DNA from 2 places in the Serinicoccus profundi genome. Region 2 is predicted to be linked to the other one. Evidence: predicted binding sites of a transcription regulator. Region 2 holds the regulator's gene; the other holds the start of a gene.
What was found. Region 2 encodes HrcA, which represses chaperone genes, less so after heat shock. Its sites were predicted from a motif close to TTNGCACTCGNNNNNNNCGAGTGCNAA; they were not measured.

Region 1: groL (chaperonin GroEL) is a predicted target of HrcA. The motif match lies at 2,996-3,022, and genes of this name have one in related genera.

The regions. Positions count from the first base shown of each region.
Region 1 covers NZ_CP042862.1:2,675,843-2,680,491, reverse strand. The annotation lists gene FA582_RS12390 (sodium:solute symporter family transporter) at 1-1,482, opposite strand, end outside; gene FA582_RS12385 (universal stress protein) at 1,479-1,919, opposite strand; gene FA582_RS12380 (MBL fold metallo-hydrolase) at 2,098-2,934, shown strand; gene groL (chaperonin GroEL) at 3,141-4,649, shown strand, end outside.
Region 2 covers NZ_CP042862.1:2,031,285-2,035,933, forward strand. The annotation lists gene FA582_RS09350 (MFS transporter) at 1-442, opposite strand, end outside; gene FA582_RS09355 (16S rRNA (uracil(1498)-N(3))-methyltransferase) at 439-1,176, opposite strand; gene dnaJ (molecular chaperone DnaJ) at 1,180-2,304, opposite strand; gene hrcA (heat-inducible transcriptional repressor HrcA) at 2,399-3,418, opposite strand; gene fumC (class II fumarate hydratase) at 3,506-4,649, shown strand, end outside.

The DNA.
Region 1 (4,649 bases), 640 kb from region 2:
GAGGGCTGTGCTGATGCCCGCGGCATACAGGAACTGGATCGAGGGCTCCTCGGGCAGCACCTGGGTGAGGATGAAGGCTGCCAGTCCCACCGGCTGCATGATGACGAGGGTGAGGAAGGCGGCGGTGCCGCTGATCCGCTTCCAGGCGATGCCGCCGAGGAAGACCACCACCACGGGCGGGACGAGGAACGACAGGACCGACTGCAGGTAGTTGTAGAGCGTGTCGAACTGGGCGATGAAGGGTGCCCAGACGATGGCCACGACCAGCGCCACCACGGTCGCCACCCGACCGGTGAAGACCAGCGCCCGCTGCGAGGTGTCGGGTCGCAGGGTCTTGACGAAGTCCATGGTGACGATCGTCGAGGCCGAGTTGAGGATCGAGTCCACGGTCGAGGTGATGGCCGCGATCACCGCCGCGAGGATGAGCCCGCGCAGGCCCACCGGGAGCAGGTCGAACACGAGCGTCGGGAAGACGGTGTCCGGGTTCTCCAGGTCGGGGTAGAGCGAGATCGCCATGACTCCGGGGAAGATGAACAGGAAGAGGAAGGCCAGCTTGATGAAGCCGGCGAGCAGCGATCCCCACCGTCCGTGGTCGAGCGACTTGGCGCCCAGCGTGCGCTGCACGACGAGCTGGTTGGTCGTCCAGTAGTACAGCCCCACGACGAGGACGCCGGTGAGCAGGCCCGGCCACGGCAGGTCGGCGTTGTCGGCGGGCAGGATGAGGCTCATCTTCTCGTCGCCGGCGGCCTGAGCCATGGAGTCCCAGGACTCGATGGCGTTGAACGTCGCGATGAGGACGATGACGCCACCGATGAGCGTCACGGTGGCCTGGATCGAGTCGCTGATCATCACCGCGCCGAGCCCGCCGATGACGGTGTAGATCGCCGCGAGGATCGCCAGCACCGCCACCGAGACGATCATGGGGATGTCGGGGTAGAGCACCTTGACCACCACCGCGCCGGCGAAGAGTGCGGCGGCCATGTCGATGAACATGTTGGCGAAGAGGTTGAACCCAGCGAAGGCCATCCGGGAGCGCCGGTCGTAGCGCTGCTCGAGGTACTCCGGCAGCGTGAAGACCTGGGAGCGCAGGTAGAACGGCAGGATGAAGAAGATGAAGACGACGAGGATGATCGCCGACATCCACTCGTAGGCGAAGATCGAGATGCCCTGCTCGTATGCGCCGCCGGCCAGCCCGACGAAGGTCGCGCCGGACATGTTGGTGGCGACGAGGGAGAGGCCGACGAAGGGCCAGATGAAGTTGCGGCCGCCGAGGAAGTAGTCCTCCGAGGCGTTGCTCTCCTTGCCGCTCGCCTCGGCCTGGGCCCGTGCCTTCTTCTGCATACGGGCGCCGGCGACGAGCGGGATGATGCGGCTGAGGACGAGGTAGCCGATGATCACCGAGAGGTCGAGGGCGCGGACGGTGAAGTCCGGCATCCCGCCGCCGGCGGCGCCGGAGAGGGGGAGCAGCACGTCGGTGGTCATCGGATCTCCTCGCTGCGGACGACGAGCACGGCACACGGGGCGTGCCGCACGACGCCCTCGGCGTCGTTGCCGAGCAGGACCCGGACGAAGGCGTTCTGCCCCCGGCTCCCGATGACGATGAGGTCGGCGTCGATCTCGTCGCGCAGTCGGAGGATCTCGTCGGTGGCCCGCCCGGAGCGCAGATGGGCGCCGGTGACGTCCACCCCCTCGGCCTCCAGGGCGGCGACACCGGCCTCGAGCACCGCTCTGGCCTCGAGCTGGAGGCGTTCTCGCTGCCCGGGACCGAGCGGGTGGGGGTTGGTCCAGGGAGACACCAGCGCCACGTGCACGACGTGCACCGCGGCATCGGTTCGCCGGACGAGGTCGACCACCCGTGACCGTGCCAGATCGGCGGTCGGTGACCCGTCGGTGGCATAGAGGATGCGGGTCGGGAACATCGTTGAACCCTTCAGGTACAGCAGGCAAAGCGATCGCTCACCACCCTGCCTGGACCGCGCCGTCCTCGCATCTCGAACGTGACGCTGCGGCAACTGGCCGGTCAGTGACCGGACCCGCCGCAGTGCCCCGGACGCGGGCGGCGGGGGCGGGGCGCTGGAGCCTCTAGACTTGTGCGGCATGAGTGAGGCGATCTGGCGAGAGGTGGCTCCCGGGGTCCACGTCCGTCGGCACGAGGAGCTCAAGCTCAACTGCGGACTCGTGGTGGGACAGGAACGCTCCCTCGTCGTCGACACCCGCAGCTACCGCGCGCTGGGCCAGGACCTCTTCGCGTCGGTGCGCGAGATCACCGACACCGAGCTCGTCGTCGTCAACACCCACGCGCACTACGACCACTGCTTCGGCAACGTCGCCTTCCGGGACTCCCAGATCTACGCCCACGCCGGTGCCGCGGACGACCTCCGGCGGACGGGGGAGCACCAGCGACGGCAGGTCGTCGAGCACCTGAGGGCCACCGACCGCGACGCGATGGCCGTCGAGGTCGAGGACACCGAGATCGTCCTGCCGTTCTACCTCGTCGAGGACGACACCGTGCTCGACCTGGGCGACCGGCAGGTGGAGCTGCTCTTCGCCGGCCGGGGGCATACCGACCACGACCTCGCCGTCGCCGTCCCGGACGCCGGGGTCGTCTTCGCCGGCGACCTCGTGGAGGAGGGGGCCGACCCGGCGATGGAGGACGCCTACCCGCTGGAGTGGGCGCCGACGCTCACCGCCCTGCTGGACAAGCCCGCCTCCGGGCTCGCCGACACGTGGGTCCCCGGTCACGGTCGGGTCGTCGACCGCTCCTTCGTCGAGACCCAGGCCGAGCAGCTCGCCGCCATGGCCGAGCGCTTCAGCGAGGTGCTCGGCACCGGCATCGCCGGCGTCGACTCGCTGGCCAACGCGGGGCGGGGTCTCGGGCTCACCGACGACACGCTGCGGCTCGCGGCCGTGCGCACCCTCGAGCTGCGCCACTGACCGGCGGGCGGCATACCGGCCCCGTCATTTGCACTCGGGGCCGGGAGTGCCCATCATGGACTTAGCACTCTCACCACGAGAGTGATAATCCGACCGGCCTGTCGAGGGTCGGGGGCCGGGGAGACCAGATCCCCGCGTCTCTTGGCTCGTCCGTCGCGGGCGGCACCCGGTCATCCGTCCATCCACATGTGGAGGAAGCACTTCAGATGGCCAAGACCATTGCTTTCGACGAGGAGGCTCGCCGCGGGCTCGAAAAGGGTATGAACACCCTCGCCGACGCCGTGAAGGTGACCCTCGGCCCCAAGGGCCGCAACGTCGTGCTCGAGAAGAAGTGGGGCGCCCCCACCATCACCAACGATGGTGTGAGCATCGCCAAGGAGATCGAGCTCGAGGACCCCTACGAGAAGATCGGCGCCGAGCTGGTCAAGGAGGTCGCCAAGAAGACCGACGACGTCGCCGGTGACGGCACGACGACGGCCACCGTCCTGGCCCAGGCCATGGTGAAGGAAGGCCTGCGCAACGTGGCCGCCGGCGCCAACCCGATGGCCCTCAAGCGAGGCATCGAGGTCGCCGTCACGGCGGTCAACGACACCCTGCTCGACATGGCGAAGCCGGTGGAGACCAAGGAGCAGATCGCGCAGTCCGCGAGCATCTCCGCGGCTGACACCGAGATCGGCGGCATGATCGCCGAGGCCATGGACAAGGTCGGCAACGAGGGTGTCATCACCGTCGAGGAGTCCAACACCTTCGGTCTGGAGCTCGAGCTCACCGAGGGTATGCGCTTCGACAAGGGCTACATCAGCCCTTACTTCGTCACCGACACCGAGCGCATGGAGGCCGTCCTGGAGGACGCCTACGTGCTCGTCGTCAACTCCAAGATCTCCTCGGTCAAGGACCTGCTGCCGCTGCTGGAGAAGGTCATGCAGTCCGGCAAGCCGCTGATGATCATCGCCGAGGACGTCGAGGGCGAGGGTCTGGCGACCCTGGTCGTCAACAAGATCCGCGGCAACTTCAAGTCCGTGGCCGTCAAGGCCCCGGGCTTCGGTGACCGTCGCAAGGCCATGCTGGCCGACATCGCCATCCTCACCGGTGGTCAGGTCATCTCCGAGGAGGTCGGTCTCAAGCTGGAGACCGCCGAGCTCGACCTGCTGGGCACCGCCCGCAAGGTCGTGGTGACCAAGGACGAGACCACCATCGTCGAGGGCGGCGGCGACGCCGACCAGATCGCCGGCCGGGTCTCCCAGATCCGCACCGAGATCGACAACTCCGACTCCGACTACGACCGTGAGAAGCTGCAGGAGCGGCTGGCCAAGCTGGCCGGCGGCGTCGCCGTCATCAAGGCGGGCGCGGCGACCGAGGTCGAGCTCAAGGAGCGCAAGCACCGCATCGAGGACGCCGTCCGCAACGCGAAGGCTGCCGTCGAGGAGGGCATCGTCGCCGGTGGTGGCGTCGCCCTCATCCAGGCCTCCACGGCCTTCGACGGTCTCTCGCTGAGCGGTGACGAGGCCACGGGCGCCAACATCGTCAAGGTGGCCATCGAGGCGCCGCTCAAGCAGATCGCGATCAACGCCGGTCTCGAGGGTGGTGTCGTCGCGGAGAAGGTGCGCAACCTCACCCCGGGCGAGGGCCTCAACGCCGCGACCGGTGAGTATGGCGACATGCTGGGCTTCGGCGTGGCCGACCCGGTGAAGGTCACGCGCTCTGCCCTGCAGAAC
Region 2 (4,649 bases):
CCTTGGGCCGCAGCCCGTCCGGCACCCGCTGGGCGATGACGACGTAGATCGCCACGCTCGCCAGGCCGCTGCCCAGACCCTGCAGACCGCGCCCGAGGACGAAGACCTCCATCGAGGTCGCGAGGCCAGCGACGAGCAGACCCGCGACGAACGTGGCGGCACCGGCCAGCACCACCGGACGTGGGCCCGAGCGATCCGACCACCAGCCGCTGACGATCATGCCGACCACGCTGGCTGCGACGGTCGCGCCGAAGGCCATGTTGTAGAGGTGGTAGCCGTCCAGGGCTGCGGCGACGGTGGGCATGGCGGCCCCGACGGCGATGTATTCCAGCGCGAAGATTGCGATGAGGACCGTCGCCCCGACGGAGGCGCTGCGGATCCCTGGCGCGAAGACCGAGATCGGCGGCGCCTGTTCCGTCCGGTCGCCGGCCGGCGCCGTCATCGCCACGACCGGGAGGACGCGGCGCGCAGGACCGCCAACGCCGCCGGACCGGCCGTCGAGGTCCGCAGGACGCTGCGTCCGAGACGCACCGGCCGCGCGCCGACGCCGATCAGGTCGTCCAGCTCCTCCGGCGAGATGCCTCCCTCAGGGCCGACGACGAGCAGGATCTCGCCGGTCTCCGGCACGGCGACCGCGCTCAGCGGCTCGGTCGCCTCTTCGTGCAGCACGAGGGTCAGGTCGGCGGCCGCGGCCCGCGCGAGCAGCCCGCGTCGCCCGACCGGCTCCGCCAGCACCGGGCGGCGCAGGCGGCGGGACTGCTTGGTGGCCGCGAGGATCGTCTGGTCCCACTTGCGCAGCGCCTTGGCGCCACGGTCGCCCCGCCACCGCACGATGCTCCGGTCGGCCTGCCAGGGGACGACCTCGTCGACGTCGAGCTCGGTCGCGGTCTCGACGGCCTGCAGGTCACGCTCACCCTTGGCGAGCGCCTGCGCGAGCACGAGTCGGGGCGCGGGCTCGTCGTCGACGAGCCGTTCGAGCACGCGCAGCCACAGCGCCCCGTCACCGGCGTCGGTCACCTCGCACCGGGCGCCACGGCCCAGACCGTCGGAGACCACGACGCTCTCCCCCGCCGTGATCCGCTGCACCGTCGCCGCGTGCCGGCCCTCGGGGCCATCGAGCACGATCTCCTCACCCGTCAGGGACTCCGTGGGGAGGTGGAACAGCGGATCGCTCACGGCCTACCTGCCACGCAGCGCGTCCCAGAGGCTGTGCTTGCGGCCCACGCCGCCCGAGGAGCCCATGCGTCCGGTCGGGCTGGACTCCCCGCGGCTCTCGGCGAACTGCGCGAGGAGGTCGCGCTGCGCGTCGTTGAGCCGCGTCGGCACCTTGACGTCGAGGTGGACCACCAGGTCCCCGCGCCCCTCGCCACGCAGGTGGGTGACGCCCTTGTCGTCGAGGGAGACGGTCTGGCCGGGCTGGGTGCCGGGGCGCAGGTCGACCTCGACGGGGCCGTCTAGCGTCTCCACGGGCAGGGTCGCGCCCAAGGCAGCGGCCGTCATCGGCACCTCGAGGGTGCAGTGCAGGTCGTCGCCGCGGCGGGTGAAGACGTCGTGCGGCTCCACCTGGATCTCGACGTAGAGGTCGCCCGGCTCACCGCCGAACGGGCCCACCTCGCCCTCCCCGGCGAGCGCGATCCGGGTCCCGGTGTCGACACCGCCGGGCACCTTGAGGGTGAGATCGCGCCGGGTGCGGACCCGTCCCTCGCCGGAGCAGTCGAAGCAGGGGTGCTCGATGACGTCGCCGAAGCCGCGGCACGCCTGGCACGGGCGAGAGGTCATGACCTGGCCGAGGAAGGAACGCTGCACCTGCTGCACCTCGCCGCGCCCCTGGCATACCTCGCAGGTGCGGGTGCCGGTGCCGGGCTGGGAGCCGGCGCCGGTGCACGTGCTGCAGACCACCGCGGTGTCGATCTGCAGGGTCTGCTCTCCGCCGAAGGTCGCGGCCGGGAGGTCGATGTCCAGGCGGATGAGCGCGTCGTGGCCGCGCTGGGTGCGCGATCGCGGTCCGCGGGCGCCGGCGGCGGTGCCACCGAAGAAGGCGTCCATGATGTCGCTGAAGGTGAAGCCCTGGCCGAAGCCGCCGGTCGCGCCGCCGTAGGGGTCCTGGCCACGGTCGTAGGCGGCGCGCTTGCCGGCATCGCCCAGCACGTCATACGCCTGGCTGACGCGCTTGAACTCCGACTCGGCCTCGGCGCCGGGGTTCACGTCGGGATGCAGCTGACGGGCCTTCTTGCGATAGGCCTTCTTGATGTCCTCGGGGGTGGCCTCGCGGGCGACACCGAGATCGGCGTAGTAGTCGTTCACAGCGTGGGACGTCCTTGCGGTCGTGTCGTGTGCGGTCTCGTTCGGGTCCGGATGGTGCAACGGTGGGACGGGCGCAGGTATGCCGTGAGGTGGCTCACCCGTCGAGGATGTCGGCGACGTAGTGCGCCACGGCCCGGACCGTGGCCATCGCCTGGGGGTAGTCCATGCGGGTCGGTCCGACGACGCCCAGCCCGCCGGCGGTGCCGTAGGTCGTGGCGACGACGGAGGTCGTGCGCAGCGGCTCGTAGGGGTTCTCCGCGCCGATCGCGACGGCGACGGTCTCGCCGTCGTCGAGGGAGGCCATGCTGCCCATGAGGCGGAGCAGGACGACGTGCTCCTCCAGCGCCTCGAGCACCTGCGACAGCGATGTGGGGAAGTCGCCGCCGACCCGGGCCAGGTTGGCGGTCCCGGCCATGGCGATGCGCTCCTCGGTGCGCTCCTGCGCCGCCTCGGCGAGGGTGTCGACCACGGTCTGCGCCAGCGGACGGTCGCCCGGGGCCACCCGCTCCTGCACCGCGGCGAGCCGGGCCGGGATGCGGGCGAGCAGCTCGCCGACGGCCAGCTCGTTGACGAGCGTGCGCAGGGTGGCGACGGCGTCCGGCTCGAGAGTGAGGTCGCGCCGCACGTCCACGACCCGCTGCTCGACGCGACCGGTGCTCGTGATGAGCACGATCATGAGGCGGGTGCCTCCGACCGGGACGAGCTCGACGTGGCGCAGCGTGGAGCGGGAGAGGCTGGGGTACTGCATCACCGCGACCTGGTGGGTCAGACTGGAGAGCAGCCGGGTGGTGCGCGAGACGACGTCGTCGAGGTCGAGGGCGCCGTCGAGGAAGCGGGCGATGGCGGTGCGCTCGGCCCGGCTCATCGGCTTGATCTGCTGGAGCCGGTCCACGAAGAGGCGGTAGCCCGCGTCGGTGGGGATGCGGCCGGCGCTGGTGTGCGGCGCGGTGATGAGGCCCTCGTCCTCCAGGGCAGCCATGTCGTTGCGCACGGTGGCCGCGGAGACACCGAGCTGGTGGCGCTCGAGGAGCGCCTTGGAGCCGACGGGCTCGGAGGTCCGGACGTAGTCCTGCACGATGGCGCGCAGGATCTCCAGGCGGCGGTCCTCGCTCACGGCGGCACCCTCCTTCCTCGACGCTGGCACTCACGGACGCGGAGTGCCAGTCTACGCGAGCCGGGGGCGCGGCATACCATGTGCGCCATGACGACGGCGCGCATCGAGACCGACAGCATGGGCCAGGTGGAGGTCGCCTCCGACCGCTACTGGGGGGCGCAGACCCAGCGCAGCATCCACAACTTCCCCATCGGCCAGGACACCTTCGTCTGGGGCCGCCCGATCATCACCGCCCTCGGCATCCTCAAGAAGGGCGCCGCGCAGGCCAACGCCGAGCTCGGGGAGCTGCCGCAGGAGGTCGCCGACCTCATCGTGCGGGCCGCCGACGAGGTGATCGCCGGGGACCTCGACGACCACTTCCCGCTCGTCGTCTTCCAGACGGGCTCGGGCACGCAGAGCAACATGAACAGCAACGAGGTCATCTCCAACCGGGCGATCGAGCTGGCCGGGGGCGAGCTGGGCAGCAAGACCCCGGTCCACCCCAACGACCACGTCAACCGGGGTCAGAGCAGCAACGACACCTTCCCCACCGCGATGCACATCGCGGTCCTGCTCGAGCTGCGCGACCGGCTCGAGGGCTCGGTCGGGCAGCTGCGCGACACGCTCGCCGCGAAGGCGCAGGAGTATGCCGACGTCGTCAAGGTCGGCCGCACCCACCTGCAGGACGCCACCCCCATCACCCTCGGCCAGGAGATCGGCGGCTGGGTCGCCCAGCTCGACTACGCGCTGGGCGAGGTGCGGCACGCGGGCGAGGGCCTGCGCGAGCTGGCGATCGGCGGCACCGCCGTGGGCACCGGCCTCAACGCCCACCCCGACTTCGGTGCGCTCGCCGCCCGCAAGATGGGCGAGGAGGCCGGGCTGGAGCTGCGCAGCGCGGACAACAAGTTCGCGTCGCTGTCGGCGCACGACGCGCTCGTGCAGACCTCGGCGGCCCTGCGCACGCTCGCCGGTGCGCTGATGAAGATGGCCAACGACGTCCGCTGGCTCGCCTCCGGCCCGCGCAACGGGATCGGCGAGCTGCTCATCCCCGAGAACGAGCCGGGCAGCTCGATCATGCCGGGCAAGGTCAACCCCACCCAGTCCGAGGCGATGACCATGGTCGCGACCCGGGTCTTCGGCAACGACGCGACCGTCGCCTTCGCCGGCAGCCAGGGCAACTTCCAGCTCAACGTCTTCAAGCCGGTCATGGTGCACGCGGTGCTGGAGAGCATCCGGCTGATCTCCGATGCCT